DNA from 3 places in the Streptomyces sp. WAC03905 genome. Region 1 is predicted to be linked to each of the others. Evidence: riboswitches for the same ligand, from Rfam matches in the RefSeq annotation. Region 1 holds a riboswitch; each other region holds the start of a gene.

Region 1 (5,521 bases):
CCGCCGCCGTTCTCGCCGGGGGTGACGATCTTCGGGGTGGTGGGCGTGCCGGAGGGCTGGGCCGACCCGGTGGGGGTGGGCTGCGGGGTGGTGCCGGCGAGGCTGCGGGTGAGGGTGCCGAAGGAGATGCCGGTGGCGCCGCCGACGGCCTGGGTGGAGGCGCGCAGGTCGGAGCCGGGCTGGGCGTCCTTGGCGATGTTGAAGCCGCCGTCGCCGTTCTGCTGGGAGGTGAGGAAGGCCAGGGCCTTGGTGATCTGCGTCTTGTACGTGGTGCCGTCGAGGGAGAGGGCCTGGACGGCCAGTGCGGCGGAGTTGACCGAGTTGCCGGAGGCTCCGGGGAAGCCGCCGTCGGGCTTCTGCTGGGCTGCGAGCCAGGCGAGGGCCTTGTCGACGGCCGCCTGGGACTGCTGGTCGGGCAGGAGGTCGAGGGCCATCGCGGCGATGGCGGTGGAGTCCACCTCCTCCCCGCTCGGCTCGCCGATGAGGCTGACCCAGGCGCCCGACGGCTTCTGGAGGGTCTTCAGGTAGGCGATGGGCTCGGCCGCGGCGGTGCTCTCCCCCGCCCGGACCTGGGCGATGACGCCCAGGGACTGGGAGAAGACGGAGGTGGCGTTGGTGTAGGCACCCTTGTCGGCGCAGGAGCGGTCGGGCGCCGGGGTCTTGGCCGGGCAGACGGCCTTGGCGAGGGCGGTGATCAGGTCCTGGCCGCCGAAGTGGCGGGGGTCGCGGCCGACGGCCTCGGCGAGCAGGGCCGCCTTGCCGAGGGAGCCGCCGCCCGCGTACTTGGTGCCAATGTTCGTCCAGGAGGCGAGGGTGCGGCCGGTGCCGTCCTTGCCGCCGTGATCGAGGAAGTCGACGATGCCGCGCAGGGCCGCGTTGTCGGCGCCGGTGGCGGCCAGGGCGTACGCACCGTCGATGGTCAGGCCGTAGTCGGCGAAGCCGGTGCCGGCGGTGCTCTCGTAGTAGTGGCCCTGGATGAGCCGGGTGGGGTCGGTGAGGTAGGCCGAGCCCTTCTTGAGGTCCGGTCCGCCCTCGGGACGGGGCGTCGGCCCGGTGGTGGGACCGGTCGGGGAGGGCGAGGGCTCGGGCTTCTTGGTGGTCAGGGTGACCAGGTCGCTCTTGGCCCCGGCGATGACGGCGGGGACGGTGGCGAACAGCAGCGGGTCGGTGCCGCCGGCCTCGAAGGCGAAAGCGCCGCTGGGCAGTTGCTGCTTGGACAGCCAGGAGACGGCCGCGTCCGCCCGGTCTGTCTCGCCCAGGTGGCGCAGGGCCTGGGCTGCGAAGCCGGTGGCGTACGCGCTGCCCACCGTGCCGTACGCGGCGGCGGGCAGGCCACCGTCCGCGAGCTGGGCCTTCTTCAGGAAGTCGCGGGCCTTGGCCACCTCCGCCTCGTGGCCGCCGGCCCGTTGGAGGGCGAGGGCGGCGAGGCCGGTGGCTCCGGGCTCGCTGTCGCAGCCGTCGCCGCGGCGGATCAGCATGCTGGTGAAGCCACCGTCCTGGCACTGCATGTCGGTCAGGCGGGCCACTGCGTCGGCGGGCGGGCGGACGCCGCCCCCGAGCAGGGCGATCACGGCCAGGGCCTGCCCCTCGGCCTGGCCGGAGGTGGTGGGAAAGTCACCCCTGACGGTGCAGCCGGGTACGGGCGTGGGGGCGTCCGATCCGCTGGTGCATACGTCCTTCACGAGGTCGCCGAGCAGGTCGTGGCCGCCGACGGCGCGGGGGTTGCCGCCCGTCGCCTCGGCCACGAGGGCGAGCCGGGCCGCGGCCGCCGCTTCCGGCGCCCGGTCCTTGCCGGACGGGTAGGCGTACGCCTCGGTGTGCTCGGGCCGGGCCAGGAAGGCGGCTACCTTCGCGGCCGCCGGGCTCTTCGGGTCGGCGGCGGCCAGGGCGAGGGCGGTCTCGGCGGTCAGGGTGTAGTTGGGGGTTTCGGAGCCCTCGTCAACGACGCGTTCGCCGTCCTTGAGCTGTGCGGTGAGCCAGCGGGTGGCCGCGGGGAGGTCGACCGCGCCGGGCGGGACGACGGGCCCGCTCGTGTCGGTGGGCTTGGGCGAGGCCCCGCCGCCGGCGCGGACGTCGTCCGGGGAGAAGGTGGGCTTGCCGGTGCTGCCGCCGACGTCCGTGCCGCCGAAGACCCACGCGTCCACGTCACCCGGCTTGGGGGTACGGGCCATCGCGCCGAGCGGGCTGTACGTCCAGTTCGCCTGCCCGGGCGAGGCCGTCCAGTAGGACCAGTAGGCAGAGGCCTGCGGGGTGAGCTGGCAGGGCTCCTTGTCCGGCGTCGGGTACTGCGTACCGGAGTTGAAGGAGCCGTAGCCGATCCGGCAGATGAAGGCGGGGCCGTCGTGGACGGTGCCGGTGGTGGTGAATCCGGCTTCGTGGAGCAGGTCGTAGCCGGTGGTCGGGGTCGTGTCGCAGCCGCGTTCGACCTTGCCGCCGAACGGGCCGAAGTCGACGGCCACGACCGCGCCGACCGTGGCCGTGCAGTCCTTGACCGGGTCGGCCGTCGCCGTCGTGGACGGCGCGAGGAAGGCGACGGTCACACCGCAGACGAGCAGCATCGCCGCCGTGATGGACAGCAGCCGATGTCTGGCGCTCGTGTGCTGGCCTGCCCACTGTTCGGTGTCCACCCGCAGCCCCCTCGTCCAGGCCGGACGGACGGGGTACGTGGCGAGACGCCCCGTGCGCGATGTCCGCAGGGGCGTTGACGACCACGCCGTAGTCCGCGACGGCGCTCTTCGTTCATGACACGGCCACAGGCAATCCGGCTCGCCCGGGACGATCGCCGGGCCTACGGTTGCGGGTCAGCGCCGGAATTCGACCGGCTTCCCCTGGGGCTGAGTACTTGTCAGCCGCCATGGAACACGGCCCCGAGTGCACCGTCAAGGTGGGATGCGTCTCATCCGGCTGCCGGGGCAGGGCACTTGGCGCCATGCTGGCGGACCCTTGATCACTGGGGTAGCGTCCTGGGCGCCACATGGGGGAACTCGGTGAGAATCCGGGGCTGACGCGCAGCGGTGTGGCACGGCGGACGCCGTGCCGAGCCCGAATGCCCGTGCGGTGACGAAGCATCAGGAAGCCGTACCACGCGTCCCGGACGGCGGCCCCTTCCCCAGGTCGTGCCGCGGTCCGCGCACGGTCCCCGGGCGAGGTCGGCCGGCGTTCGCCGATCTCAGGAGCAGGTCATGAACCGTTCCCTCACCCCCCGCCGCCTCGCGATTGCGGTCCCTGCCGCAGTCGGCGCGTTCGCCCTCGCCGTGGTGCCCGCCGCGGCCACGTCGACGCCCGCCCAGATCGCCACGTCGAAGACGAACGGTGTGGCGTACCTCAAGTCCCTTCAGGCCGCCGATGGTTCCTACGCCGGCTCTGGATTGTCCAACGAGTGGGCCTTCAGCGCCTTCGCCGCCGCGGGTACCGCGGTCGTCGACGTCGCGCCGGGCGGGGACACCACGAAGAACGCCCGGACCGTCTACCGGAACCTGCTGTCCACGTCCGGCTGGCCCTCGGCCTCCCCGGTCGTCACCGACTATGAGCGCGGCACCCTGAACGCGTACGCGGCCGGTATCGACCCGGCCCGGGTCTCCGCCTCCCGCAACCTGATCGCGAACATCTACTCCTACTGGCAGACCCCCGAGCCCGGCTACTTCGGCCCCTCCGCCAACTTCAACGGCACCGTCTTCGCCGCCCTCGCCCTCGGCGGCGCCAAGACCCAGACGGGCAGCGCCCGCATACCGCAGGCCCTCACCAACTCCCTCGTCGCACGCATCCGCGCGAACCAGCACAACGACGGCGGCTGGCAGTACAGCAAGGCCGAGGGCAACCCGACCGCTCTGGCCACCGCCGGCGACATCGACATGACCGGCGCCGCCATGGCCGCCCTGTGCGCCTCGGGCGTCCCGGGCACCGACACCGACGTCGTCCAGGCGAAGAACTTCCTCAAGAGCAAGCTCGTCACCACCTCGGGCGCCTTCAACTCGATGTACGGCGTCAACACCAGCTCCAACGGCTGGGCCGTCGCCGGGCTCAACGCCTGCGGCATCAACCCCCAGACCGGGGATTTCCTCACCACCGCCGGCAAGACCCCGATCGACTTCCTCATCGCCAACCAGTACAACCCCGGCGGCGGCTTCAAGTACAAGCCGGCCGACACCAGCCCCACCGCCTACGCCTCGATCGACTCGTTGCGCGCGGTCGCCGGCGGCGGCTTCACCTCCACCCCGCCCGTCCCGGTCACCCCGGGCGCCCCACAGTGGGTGGCCCAGTCGACGTTCACCTCGGGGACCGCCACCAAGCTGGCGCTCACCGTGGACGACGGCGCCGGCGGCCTGAAGGTCTGCTCGGTCTCCTTCACCCCGACCGGCACGACCACCACCCTCGGCGACGTCCTGAACGCGGCGACCACGGCGGCCACCCCGGCCGGCTGTGTCACCAGCGTGACGCCGTCCTCCGGCACCGGCACCATCACTGCCGTCAACGGCAAGGCCAACAGCGGCTCCAACACCTGGAAGGTGAGCGTGGACGGCTCCGCCTTCGCCGGAGCCGCCCGCAACAAGGTGATCAACGTGGGCGACACCATCGCGCTGCGCTGGGGCGCCTGAGACGTGCGACGGGCGGGGGTACGCGTCCTGCTCCCCCGCCCGTGGTGCGGCACCTGCTCGGATCAGAAGGAGGTCCAGACGAACGACACCTGGTCGCCCGCGTTCAGCTTGAACTGGCAGCCGCCGACCGGGGTGGGCGTGCCGTTGACGGATATGTTCCAGTAGGCCGAGCCGCCCCCGCTGACACCCTTGATGGTGTCGACGGAGAAGTCGTCGAACGAGGCGTACCAGGTGCCGTCCCAGGCGAAGTAGTTAAGGCGGGCGGCGTCGTCCAGGGCGGCGGTCGGGGTGGGGACCTTGCTCGGGTTGGCGCCGCCGTTGGTGCCGTCGCACTTGTGGGTGCCGCCGGTGGCGGTGGTCACGTCGTGACCCTTGGTCGTGATCTTCCCCTTGAACAGCTGCCCGTCGGGGCCCTGCACGGTGAGGTTGACCTTGACCGGGGCGTTGGTGTTGACCGGCTTGGCGTGGGCGACGGCCGGGACGGCGGTGAGGCCGGTGAGGACGAGTCCCAGGGCGGCCGTGGTGACGACGGCGTGGCGGGCGGGGCTCAGGCGCATGGAGTGGCCTTTCTGACCGGTCCGGTCGGCCGATGCGGCTCCCGCGACCGGGACGTCCCACCCGCGGCAGGCGTACGAGCGCGCTGACGTGGTGTTCCGGCGGTACCGGGCTTCGCTCTGCAGACCGTGACAGTGGAAGCGGATGCTGCCGCGCGGCGGGCATCCCGACTCGCGGCGCAGGTCAGCGCGCCACACACGGTTGCAGGTCAGCGCCGGATTCCCACCGGCTTCCCCCGATCGCACAGCCATTCGGTTGTGGCCCGGCCGCAGCCGGGCAGTGGCATCGTACGGTGCGCGCCGTTCGCGGCCAAGTACCTTTTGCAGAAGGGGTACTGAACCGCTCACCGGGCCCAGGACGGTCCGGGCGGT
Region 2 (5,521 bases), 320 kb from region 1:
GCTGCCAGCTCGGTGGCCATGTCGGCGAGGCGGAATTGCAGGGCCTGGGCGTCCAGCAGGCGGCTGCCGAAGGCCTCGCGGTCGGCCAGGTGGGACAGCGAGCGGTCCAGGGCGCTCTGGGCGCCGCCGAGGGAGCAGGCGGCGATGCCGAGGCGACCGCCGTTGAGGCCGTTCATGGCGATGCGGAAGCCGCCGCCCTCGGCGCCGAGGCGCCGGTCGGCGGGGACGCGGACGCCGTCGAGGATCACCTGGCGGGTGGGTTGCGCGTTCCAGCCCATCTTGCGCTCGTTGGGCCCGAAGGACACCCCCGGGTCCTGGCGCTCGACGACGAAGGCCGAGATCCCGGCCGGGCCGGCGTCACCCGTCCGCGCCATGACCACATAGACGTCCGACGCGCCGGCTCCGGAGATGAACTGCTTCACCCCCGTCAGCACGTAGTGGTCGCCCTGCCGCTCGGCGCGCGTGCGCAGCGCGGCGGCGTCCGACCCGGCGCCCGGTTCGGTCAGGCAGTAACTGCCCAGGGTCGCGGCGGTACAGAGGCCGGGCAGCCAGCGCTCGCGCTGGGAGCGGTCGCCGTAGCGGTCGACCATCCAGGCGACCATGTTGTGGATGGAGAGGTATCCGGCGATGGACGGGCAGCCGGTGGCGAGGGTCTCGAAGACGAGGACGCCGTCGGCGCGGGACAGGCCCGAACCGCCGTTCTCCTCACGGACGTAGACGCCGGCGAGGCCGAGCGCGGCGGCCCGGCGGATGACGTCGACGGGGAAGTGCTTGTCCTGGTCCCAGGCGACGGCGTGCGGGGCGAGCTGCTCCTGGGCGAAGTCGAGGGTGACTTCGGCGAGGGCGAGCTGGTCCTCGGTGAGGGTGGTCGTCACGGCGTTCAGCCCATCGTCGGGATGGTGAAGCTCGCGGCCTCCTTGGCCCCGGAGGGCCAGCGCGAGGTGACGGTCTTGGTGCGGGTGTAGAAGCGGACGGAGTCGGGGCCGTGCTGGTTGAGGTCGCCGAAGCCGGACCGCTTCCAGCCGCCGAAGGTGTGGTAGGCCACGGGGACGGGGATCGGCACGTTGACGCCGACCATGCCGGCGCCCACCCGGCGGGTGAAGTCGCGTGCGGTGTCGCCGTCGCGGGTGAAGATCGCGACGCCGTTGCCGTACGGGTGCTCGGTGGGCAGGCGCAGGGCTTCCTCGTAGTCGGCGGCCCGTACGACGGACAGCACCGGGCCGAAGACCTCCTCGCGGTAGATCCGCATCTGGGGGGTCACGCGGTCGAAGAGGGTGGCTCCGGCGAAGTAGCCGTTCTCGTGTCCGGGCAGGGTGAACCCGCGGCCGTCGACGACGAGTTCGGCGCCCTCGGTGGCTCCGATGCCGACGTAGCGGTTCACCCGGTCCAGGGCGTCGCGGCTGACCAGCGGTCCGAAGTCGGCCCCGGGGTCGTCGGAGCGGCCCACGCGCAGGGTGGCGATCCGCTGCTTCAACCTGGCCACCAGGGCGTTCGCGGTGTCCTCGCCGACGGGGACGGCGACGGCGATGGCCATGCACCGCTCGCCCGCGGAGCCGTAGCCGGCGCCGATGAGGGCCTCCACGGCCTGGTCGAGATCGGCGTCGGGCATGACGATCATGTGGTTCTTGGCGCCGCCGAAGCACTGGGCACGCTTGCCGTGGGCGGCGGCCGTGGCGTAGATGTGCGCGGCGATCGGGGTGGATCCGACGAAGCCGAGGGCCTGTACGCGAGGGTCCTCCAGCAGGGTGTCGACGGCCTCCTTGCCGCCGTTGACCACATTGAGCACACCCGGCGGCAGTCCGGCCTCCAGGAACAGCTCGGCGAGGCGCAGCGGAACCGACGGGTCACGCTCGGAAGGCTTCAGGATGAAGGAATTGCCGCAGGCCAGTGCGGGTGCGGCCTGCCAGAGCGGAATCATGGCAGGGAAGTTGAAGGGGGTGATGCCCGCGACCACGCCCAGCGGCGAGCGCAGTGAGTAGACGTCGATCCCGGTGCCCGCGTTGTCGGTGAACTCGCCCTTCAGCAGGTGCGGGATCCCCGCGGCGAACTCGACCACCTCCAGCCCTCGCTGCAGATCACCGTGGGCGTCGGCGACGGTCTTGCCGTGCTCGGCCGACAACATGCGGGCCAGGTCCTCCCGTTCGCCCTCGACGAGCCGGAGGAAACGCAGCAGGACCCGGGCACGCCGCTGGGGATTCCACTGGCCCCAATCGGCCTGCGCTTCCTCCGCGTTGGCGATCGCCGCCTCGGTGTCGGCGCGACCGGCCAGCGGCACGCGGGCCTGGACGGTTCCGGTGTTCGGGTCGTAGACGTCGGCGAAGAGCCCGGACATGCCGGGGGTGTGCTTTCCGCCGATGAAATGGGTGAGTTCACGGACCATGGATGCCTGCTCTCGTCAGGTTGGATCCGGGGATGGCACGACGGACCGGCGGACGGCACCCGGATGGGGGTGCACCGCTGCGGAAAGCCGTGAGAACTACGAGCGCACGGACGTGGTGCGGGTGCGCTCCGCCGGATCACCAGGGTCGTGGGTACAAACCGGTGCCATGCGTGTCTGCTCCATCCTCGTGGACAACACGGAACATCCGCGGCCGGTATCCTGACTCCCGGATCACCGCGCGCCGCCCGCCTTCCCGACCGACCTCGTCAGTGGCGTGTGAACGGCAGCGCACTCCCCGGTCACAGTGGCGGGACCGTGCCGGTTTTGCACCGGCTTCCCTGCACCGCGGACCTTGTGCCACGAACATATAGTTGGACGTCCTAGTAAGTCCAGACCCACCGCCGCGCGCCCTGAAGTCGGAGCACGCGCATCGTCTGCCGAGCTGCCCGCCGTGCGGGCGGGGGACCCGGTGACCGAGGCGGAGGCGCGCCGGCTGGGCCGGGTCCGGTGCTCACCCGCGGTCGCGGGCGACCGGGTAGGGGATGAAGGTGCTGCTGTTCTCGTCGACCGCGAGAGGGCGGCCGAGGGGCGGAACCGCGCGCTGCGGGCAGTCGAGGCGTTCACAGAGCCGGCAGCCCATCCCGATGGGGGTGGCCGCCGAGGCGTTGTCCAGGTCGAGGCCGTCGGAGTAGACGAGCCGCGGCGCGTGGCGGATCTCGCAGCCGAGGCCGATGGCGAAGGTCTTGCCGGGTTCGCCCCAGCCGCCGCGGTGACGGGTGACGGCGCGGGCGGTCCACAGGTAGCGCTGCCCGTCGGGCATGGCGGCCACCTGGACGTGGATGCGGCCGGGCGCGGCGAAGGCCTCGTACACGTTCCACAGCGGGCAGGTGCCGCCCGCGCGGGAGAAGTGGAATCCGGTGGCGGACTGCCGCTTGGACATGTTCCCGGCGCGGTCGACGCGGACGAAGGAGAAGGGCACCCCGCGCAGCCTGGGGCGTTGGAGGGTGCTGAGGCGGTGGCAGGCGGTCTCGTAGCCGATGCCGAAGTGGTCGGTGAGGCGTTCGATGTCGTAGCGGAACTCCTCGGCCGCGGTGTGGAAGGCACCGTACGGGAGGATCAGTGCGGCCGCGAAGTAGTTCGCGATGCCGATCCGGGCCAGGCCGTGGGCGGGTGAGTCCTGCGGGAAGTCCTCGGCAGCCAGCCGGTCCAGCTCCGCCCCGTACTCCAGCAGGGCGAGCTGGGTGGCCATCCGGAACGCCTGCTGGCCCGGCCGCAGCCGGCCGGACAGGTGCAGGACCCGTGCGTCCGCGTCGAAGTGGTGGAGGCGGTCGGAGTCCGCGGCAAGGCGGAGTCCGTGGTGCTCGGTGAGGCGGCGCGACAGCACCCGGACGACTTCCCCGGGGCGGATGCCGATCTCCCGGGCCAGGGCCTCGGCGGCGAGGTCGGTGTCGTGGAGGTAGTTCTGGCGGCGGTAGAAGAACTCGCGGATCTCCTCGTGCGGCGAACGCGGCGCCGCCGGGCCGCCGTCCCGTCCGTCCGCGGTGTCCGCGAGCCGCTCCGCCAGGAGCTGGCTGCGCCGCCCCAGATCCAGCAGGACGGCGGCCACGGCCGGCATCCGGGTGGCCAGTTCCGCCAGGTCGGAGGGGGAAACCCGGGCCTCGGCGACCTCACTCGCGAGCGCCTCGCGCAGGTCGGCGACGAGGCGGCTTGTATCCCGCTCGGAGAAGAACCCGGGGTCGACTCCGAAGGCCTCGGTCAGCCGGAGCAGCACCGGGACGGTGAGCGGACGGGAGTCGTGCTCCATCTGGTTCAGGTAGCTCGGGGAGATGCCCAGGACCCGGGCGAGCTCCGCCTGGCTCATCCGGCGCTCCTCGCGCAGCCTCCGCAGCCGCGCCCCCGCGTACGTCTTGCTCACCTGGCCTCCTCCGGCCTCGACCGGCTTCAGGTTACGCATGGTGCGGCCGTTCACCCCCTTCGCAACCTTGGCAGAACGGCCGCAGAAGATTCGCAGAAGTTGGCATGCATACCTCATTGATGGCACTGCGTGCCGCTGTCAGAGTCTGTCCTGCGGCCGCCGGACCCCGGCAGTCGAGAGGGACACTCCAGGTACGACGCACGCCCTGACGTCGGCGATCCCGGCAGTCCACGCTCGGCTGACCTGCAACATTGCTCAGTTCCACCCAGGGCCCGGCGGCCGGCACCCCCGATACGCGGCACAGAGTGCCATCAGCTCGCCGCGATGAACGAGCGCGTTGGCAGACCAAACGATTCATGGAGACGGTGACGGTCATGGCAGACACGAACACGACGGCGGCCGCCGAGCAGCTCAAGCAGAAGTGGGCCACGGACCCGCGGTGGGCGGGCATCGAGCGGACCTACACGGCCGAGGACGTGGTGCGGCTCTCGGGCAGCGTCCGCGAGGAGCACACCCTGGCCCGGCGCGGCGCCGAGCGGCTGTGGCGACAGCTCCACGAGCGGGACTACGTCCACGCCCTCGGGGCGCTGACCGGTGGCCAGGCGGTCCAGCAGGTGCGCGCCGGGCTTCAGGCGATCTACCTCTCCGGCTGGCAGGTCGCCGCCGACGCCAACCAGGCCGGGCACACCTACCCCGACCAGAGCCTGTACCCGGTCAACTCGGTCCCGCAGGTGGTGCGCAGGATCAACAACGCGCTGCTGCGAGCCGACCAGATCGCCACCGCCGAGGGCGGCACCGACACGACGGACTGGCTCGCGCCGATCGTCGCGGACGCCGAGGCCGGTTTCGGAGGCCCGCTGAACGCCTTCGAGCTCACCAAGGCGATGATCGCGGCCGGTGCGGCCGGCATCCACTACGAGGACCAGCTCGCCTCCGAGAAGAAGTGCGGCCACCTCGGCGGCAAGGTCCTCGTCCCGACCTCCCAGCACGTCCGCACCCTCAACGCCGCCCGCCTCGCAGCCGACATCGCCGACACCCCGACCCTGATCATCGCCCGTACCGACGCCCTCGCCGCCACCCTCCTGACCAGCGACGTCGACGAGCGCGACGCGGAGTTCTGCACGGGCGAGCGCACCGCCGAGGGCTTCTACCACGTCCGCAACGGCATGGCCCCGGTCATCGCCCGCGGCCTCGCCTACGCCCCGTACGCGGACCTGATCTGGGTG
Region 3 (5,521 bases), 320 kb from region 1:
GGGAGCGTCTCGCGCAGGGCGGGCTCGTCGACCTGGATCACCGGGGTACCGGCGGCCTCCAGGTCGTTCACCTCGTCGCGCAGCGCGAGCGCGACCTGGCGGGCGGTCTCGCCGAGCGGCTGGTCGTCGCGTACGAAGGACCAGGCGAGCATGGTGACCGGACCGGTCAGCATGCCCTTCACCGGCTTCGAGGTCAGGGACCGGGCGTACGAGGTCCAGCGCACGGTCATCGGTTCGGGGCGGGAGATGTCCCCCGCCAGTACCGGCGGGCGGACGTAGCGGGTGCCGTAGGACTGGACCCAGCCGTGCTGTGTGGCGAGGTACCCGGTGAGCTGCTCGGCGAAGTACTGCACCATGTCGTTGCGCTCGGGCTCGCCGTGCACCAGGACGTCGATGCCGGTCTTCTCCTGGAAGGAGATCACCTCTTCGATCTCGTCCTTGATGCGTGCCTCGTAGCCGGCCGTGTCGATGCGGCCGGCGCGCAGGTCGGCGCGGGCCACGCGCAGCTCGTCGGTCTGCGGGAACGATCCGATGGTGGTCGTGGGCAGCAGCGGCAGGCCCAGGTGTGCCCGCTGGGCGGCGGACCGCTCGGGGTAGGGCTGCGAGCGCCGTCCGTCGGCGTCCGTGATGGCCGCGGCGCGGGCCCGGACCGCGGGGTCGTGGGTGAGGGCCGAACTGGCGCGGGAGGCCAGGTCGGCGCGGTTCGCGGCGAGTTCCGCGGCGATGGCGTCCGTGCCCCGGGCCAGACCGCGGGCCAGGGTGGCGATCTCGGCCGTCTTCTGGCGGGCGAAGGCGAGCCAACGCCGGATCTGCGGGTCGATGTCCCGCTCGGCGGCGGCGTCCAGGGGAACGTGCAGCAGGGAGCACGACGCGGCGACGTCCAGCTGGTCGGCGAGACCGAGGAGGGTACCGAGGGTGGTCAGGGACTTCTGGTGGTCGTTGATCCAGATGTTGCGTCCGTTGACCACACCGGCCACCAGGCGCTTGCCGGGGAGCCCGCCGACGGCGGCGAGGTCGTCCAGGTTCGCCGCGCCGGCCTCGGTGAAGTCGAGGGCCAGGCCCTCTACAGGTGAGGCGGCCAGGACCTGGAGGGCCTGGCCGAGGCGGCCGAAGTAGGAGGCGACCAGCAGCTTGGGCCGGTCGGTCAGCGCGCCGAGGTCGCGGTAGGCGCGGGCGGCGGCGTTCAGATCGGCCGGAGTGCGGTCCTGGACCAGGGCGGGCTCGTCCAGCTGCACCCACTCGGCGCCGGCCGCCCGCAGGGCGGCGAGGACCTCGGCGTACACGGGGAGCAGCCGGTCCAGGAGCGTCAGCGGCTCGAAGTCGGCGGCCACGCCAGGAGCGGGCTTGGCCAGCAGCAGGTAGGTGATCGGGCCGACCAGGACCGGTCGTGCGGTGTGCCCGAGGGCGAGGGCTTCACGGAGTTCCGCGACCTGCTTGGCGGGGTCCGCGGTGAAGACGGTGTCGGGTCCGAGCTCGGGGACGAGGTAGTGGTAGTTGGTGTCGAACCACTTGGTCATCTCCAGCGGTGCCACGTCCTGGGTGCCGCGCGCCATGGCGAAGTAGCCGTCGAGTGCGTCGGCCGCGACCGCGGCCCGGTGGCGGGCGGGGACGGCGCCGACCATGACGCTGGCGTCCAGCACGTGGTCGTAGTACGAGAAGTCACCGGTCGGTACGTCGTGGAGGCCGGCGGCGGCGAGCTGCTGCCAGTTGGAACGGCGCAATGCGGCTGCGGTCTCCCGGAGGGCGTCGGCGGTGACGCGGCCCTTCCAGTAGCCCTCGACGGCCTTCTTCAGTTCGCGGTTCTGGCCCTGGCGGGGGTAGCCGTACACGGTGGCTCGTGCTGCCGCGGCTGCGGGCTTCGCTGTCACGGAACTCTCCTTCGCGAGATGTGTCCAGGAACATCCCGGCGACGGGACGCGGACGCGAAGGGAACGACGGAGCGGGCGGACCACGCCGCGGGGACGATGCCGCAGCTGCCGCTCGCTGTGTACGCCGACCCGCCCACGAGGTCACCGGGATGTCCGCACGCGGAATCGTCCGCACGCGGGCAACGGGCAGGTCTTCGGACTCGCGGGCACGCCTGCCGGTCTCCCGGCGGGCACCTACTGGCCGTCGCTTCCCAGGACCGTTGTCCGGTCCCAGTGCGTATGACGGCGGTCGTTCCCGCTCACCGCTGCGGGGCAGTCCCGGATTCCCACCGGGTTCCCTCTTACGACGCATCCCGCCTGGCGGACGGGGCGAACCAGCTGCACCGGCCACCCTAGGCGGATTTTCCGAAGCGCGAGCAGAACCGTCCACATTGCGGACCACATGATGGACAGAGGGACGTGGGCCGGGCAACGAACAGAGCCCTGCCGCTCCGGATTTCGGGGGCGGCAGGGCTCTGCAGGTGGTGCTGTGCGCGGATCAGCCGAGGGCGGGCACCTGCTGCCGGGCCGTCACTTCCGCGTCCTCGGTCCGCGTGGCGAGGAGTTTCTGGGCGAGGGCGCCGAAGACGATGGCGAACACCGTCCACAGGACGAGTTGGACGGCCAGGGAGGCGATCCGGAACTCCCACAGCAGGGCGGCGGGGAAACCGGGCTGGACGGCGTCGCTGTTGTCCGGCAGGAACACGAACGCCAGGGCGGTGGCGACGACGAAGGCGCCGGCCGCGGTGAGTGTCGCGTTCCAGTTGCCCAGGCGGGGTGCCAGTCGTCGCCCGAGGATGATCGCGCCGACGCCGAGCAGCACGCTCAGCAGGATCATCAGGAAGAACAGGGTGGTGCGTTGTCCGATCGTGTCCGGGTTGCCGACCGCCGGCGGGGTGGCCGGGTACTTGAGGAACGGTACGAGGTAGACGAGGGCGAACGCGCCCGCGCCGGTGAGCGCGGCCGTGGCCCGCGGGCTGAACCCGCCGACGCGGCCGAGGGCGAAGGAGAACGCCAGGGAGGCGATGCCGCCCAGCGCGACCCCGTAGACCAGGACGCCGGTGGCCAGGCCGGCCGTCGACTGGACCGGCCGGCTGACGAGTTCTTCCTCCTCCTCGGCGGCCGCGTCCGGCGCGGCCGCGCCGCCGTGACCGGCGTGACCGGCCGCGGGAGCCGCTTCCCCGGCGGCCGCGGCCTCCTCGACGGCGATGGAACCGCGGACCGGGGGCTCACCGACCACATAGGCGACGGCGAAGGCGAAGAGTCCGGCGATCAGGCCCGCGAGCATGCCGCGGACCAGGAGACCTCTGACAGTGGAGGCGTACATGTGCGCGGCCTCTCAGTGGCAGGGGAAGCCGAGCAGGTGGCGGCCGTCGTGCACCCACTCGTGCACGCCCTCGCCGGCGAACACGGCGGTGGCACCCTGCTCGGCACCGACGAAGTACAGGGCCACGAGCATCAGCAGGCCGACGAAGACCGCCCAGGGCAGTACGGCCTTGACGGGCAGCGGAGCCGACGGGGCGAGGGCGGGGGTGGATACGGCAGCGGAAGCGACGGCCTCGGCCATGATGGAACCTCCTCGGGGAACAACGCGTCCCATACGGTGGTGCAGGACGACGGTCCTCGGGTCTGACTCGCCGCGACGCCCCCCGGGAGGAGCCGCCGCAGCACACAGTGGCGCGACCATGCCGGATTCACACCGGACTTCCGTCTCGCCGTCGTCGCTATGTCTTTATGTCGCGTTGACGCTACCGCGTGGCGGGCCCCCGGCCAAGACCGTGAGTCCCTGATCACAGCGGGTGCCAGGGCGCGCAGTTCGGCCGCCGCACACCCACCGAAAACCCGGCGGCCCTCCCCGTGCCCAGTACCCGGTCCGGGGAAGGCTGGATCTGCCGGCCCCGGACGCGGGGGCGGGCTCAGCTGTGGGTGAAGTGCGGCGGGCGCTTGTCCACGAACGCGGACATGCCCTCCTTCTGGTCGGCTGTCGCGAACACCGCGTGGAACAGGCGGCGTTCGAAGCGGACGCCTTCGGCGAGGGTGGTCTCGAAGGCGCGGTTCACGGCGTCCTTGGCCATCATCGCGACCGGCTTGGACATCTCGGCGACGGTCGTGGCCACCGCGAGGGCCTCGGCGAGCAGTTCGCCGGCCGGCACGATACGGGAAACAAGCCCGGCTCGCTCGGCCTCGGCGGCATCCATGGTTCGCCCGGTGAGGCACAGTTCCATGGCTTTGGCCTTGCCGACGGCGCGGGTCAGGCGCTGGGAGCCGCCGATGCCCGGGATGACGCCGAGCTTGATCTCGGGCTGACCGAACTCGGCGGTGTCGGCGGCGAGCAGGATGTCGCAGAGCATCGCCAGCTCGCAGCCGCCGCCGAGGGCGTATCCGCAGACCGCTGCGAGGGTGGGGGTGCGTACCTGGCTCAGGCGGTCCCAGGCGCTGAACCAGTCCGAGAGGTACATGTCCATGTAGCTCTGCGGACGCATCTCCTTGATGTCGGCTCCCGCGGCGAAGGCCTTGGCGGAGCCGGTGAGGACGATGCAGCCGACGTCCGGGTCCCGGTCCAGCTCTTCCGTGGCGGCCACGACCTCGGTCATGACCTGGAGGTTGAGGGCGTTGAGGGCTTCGGGCCGGTTGAGGGTGAGGACGGCGACGCGGCCCTTGCGTTCCAGGAGGATGGTCTCGTAGGCGGTCATGCGGGGTTTCCGTTCTGCGGTCGGAGGGTGCGGACGATCGCCGAGAAGTCGAGCTCCGCGCCCTCGGCGGCGGCGAACGCCACGTACATTTCGGCGGCCTTGAGGCCCAGCGGCGCTTCCACACCGCCGGAGCGCAGTGCGTTCGCGGCGAGGCCGAGGTCCTTGGCCATCAGTGGGGCGGCGAAGCCGGGGCTGTAGTCGCGGTTGGCGGGGCTGGCCGGGACCGGTCCGGGGACCGGGCAGTTGACGGTGAGGGCCCAGCACTGGCCGGAGGCGGTGGAGGCGACGTCGTAGAGGGCCTGGTGGTCGAGACCGAGGCTCTCGGCGAGGACGAACGCCTCGCTGACTCCGATCATCGAGATCGCGAGGATCATGTTGTTGCAGATCTTCGCGGCCTGCCCGGCACCCGCGGCGCCGCAGTGCACCGCCTTTTTGCCCATGGCGTCGAGCAGCGGTTCGGCCGCGGCGAACTCGTCCGCCCCGCCGCCCGCCATGAAGGTGAGCGTGGCCGCCTCGGCACCGACCACCCCGCCGGACACCGGGGCGTCCAGTGCCCGGTGACCGGCCGCGACTACGGCCTCGTGGGCGGCACGGGCATCGGCCACGTCGATCGTGGAGCAGTCGACGAACAGGGTCCCCGGTCGCGCAGCAGCCAGCAGCCCCTGCTCACCGTAGAGGGCCAGAACGTGCCGGCCCGCCGGAAGCATGGTGATCACCACATCGGCTTCCGTCGCGGCTGCGACGGCGGAGGCCGCGGGCTCGACACCGGCAGTGGCCGCCGTGGCCAGCGACTCCGGTACGAGGTCGAAGCCGACGACGCGGTGGCCGGCCTTGACGAGGTTGGCGGCCATCGGCCCGCCCATGTGGCCGAGGCCGATGAATGCGACGGTCCTGCTCACCAGACGACCTCCTGGGACGAAG

The links. Region 1 has a riboswitch for cobalamin ahead of AC2RP6_RS07835 (prenyltransferase/squalene oxidase repeat-containing protein). Riboswitches for the same ligand answer to the same signal wherever they lie in the genome.
Region 2: it holds a riboswitch for cobalamin, as region 1 does, so the genes downstream of both, AC2RP6_RS06400 (CoA-acylating methylmalonate-semialdehyde dehydrogenase) here and AC2RP6_RS07835 (prenyltransferase/squalene oxidase repeat-containing protein) in region 1, are expected to answer to the same signal.
Region 3: it holds a riboswitch for cobalamin, as region 1 does, so the genes downstream of both, metE (5-methyltetrahydropteroyltriglutamate--homocysteine S-methyltransferase) here and AC2RP6_RS07835 (prenyltransferase/squalene oxidase repeat-containing protein) in region 1, are expected to answer to the same signal.

The regions. Positions count from the first base shown of each region.
Region 1 covers NZ_JBXYDZ010000003.1:1,072,927-1,078,447, forward strand. Annotated here, with positions in the region: gene AC2RP6_RS07830 (prenyltransferase/squalene oxidase repeat-containing protein) at 1-2,627, opposite strand, end outside; cobalamin riboswitch at 2,756-2,887, opposite strand; cobalamin riboswitch at 2,935-3,073, shown strand; gene AC2RP6_RS07835 (prenyltransferase/squalene oxidase repeat-containing protein) at 3,183-4,595, shown strand; gene AC2RP6_RS07840 (DUF4430 domain-containing protein) at 4,658-5,152, opposite strand; cobalamin riboswitch at 5,290-5,431, opposite strand.
Region 2 covers NZ_JBXYDZ010000003.1:757,424-762,944, forward strand. Annotated here, with positions in the region: gene AC2RP6_RS06395 (acyl-CoA dehydrogenase family protein) at 1-884, opposite strand, end outside; gene AC2RP6_RS06400 (CoA-acylating methylmalonate-semialdehyde dehydrogenase) at 881-2,380, opposite strand; cobalamin riboswitch at 2,573-2,757, opposite strand; gene AC2RP6_RS06405 (short-chain fatty acyl-CoA regulator family protein) at 2,892-4,295, opposite strand; gene aceA (isocitrate lyase) at 4,670-5,521, shown strand, end outside.
Region 3 covers NZ_JBXYDZ010000003.1:750,573-756,093, forward strand. Annotated here, with positions in the region: gene metE (5-methyltetrahydropteroyltriglutamate--homocysteine S-methyltransferase) at 1-1,868, opposite strand, end outside; cobalamin riboswitch at 2,049-2,249, opposite strand; gene AC2RP6_RS06370 (CbtA family protein) at 2,407-3,234, opposite strand; gene AC2RP6_RS06375 (CbtB domain-containing protein) at 3,247-3,474, opposite strand; gene AC2RP6_RS06380 (enoyl-CoA hydratase) at 3,824-4,600, opposite strand; gene mmsB (3-hydroxyisobutyrate dehydrogenase) at 4,597-5,499, opposite strand; gene AC2RP6_RS06390 (enoyl-CoA hydratase/isomerase family protein) at 5,496-5,521, opposite strand, start outside.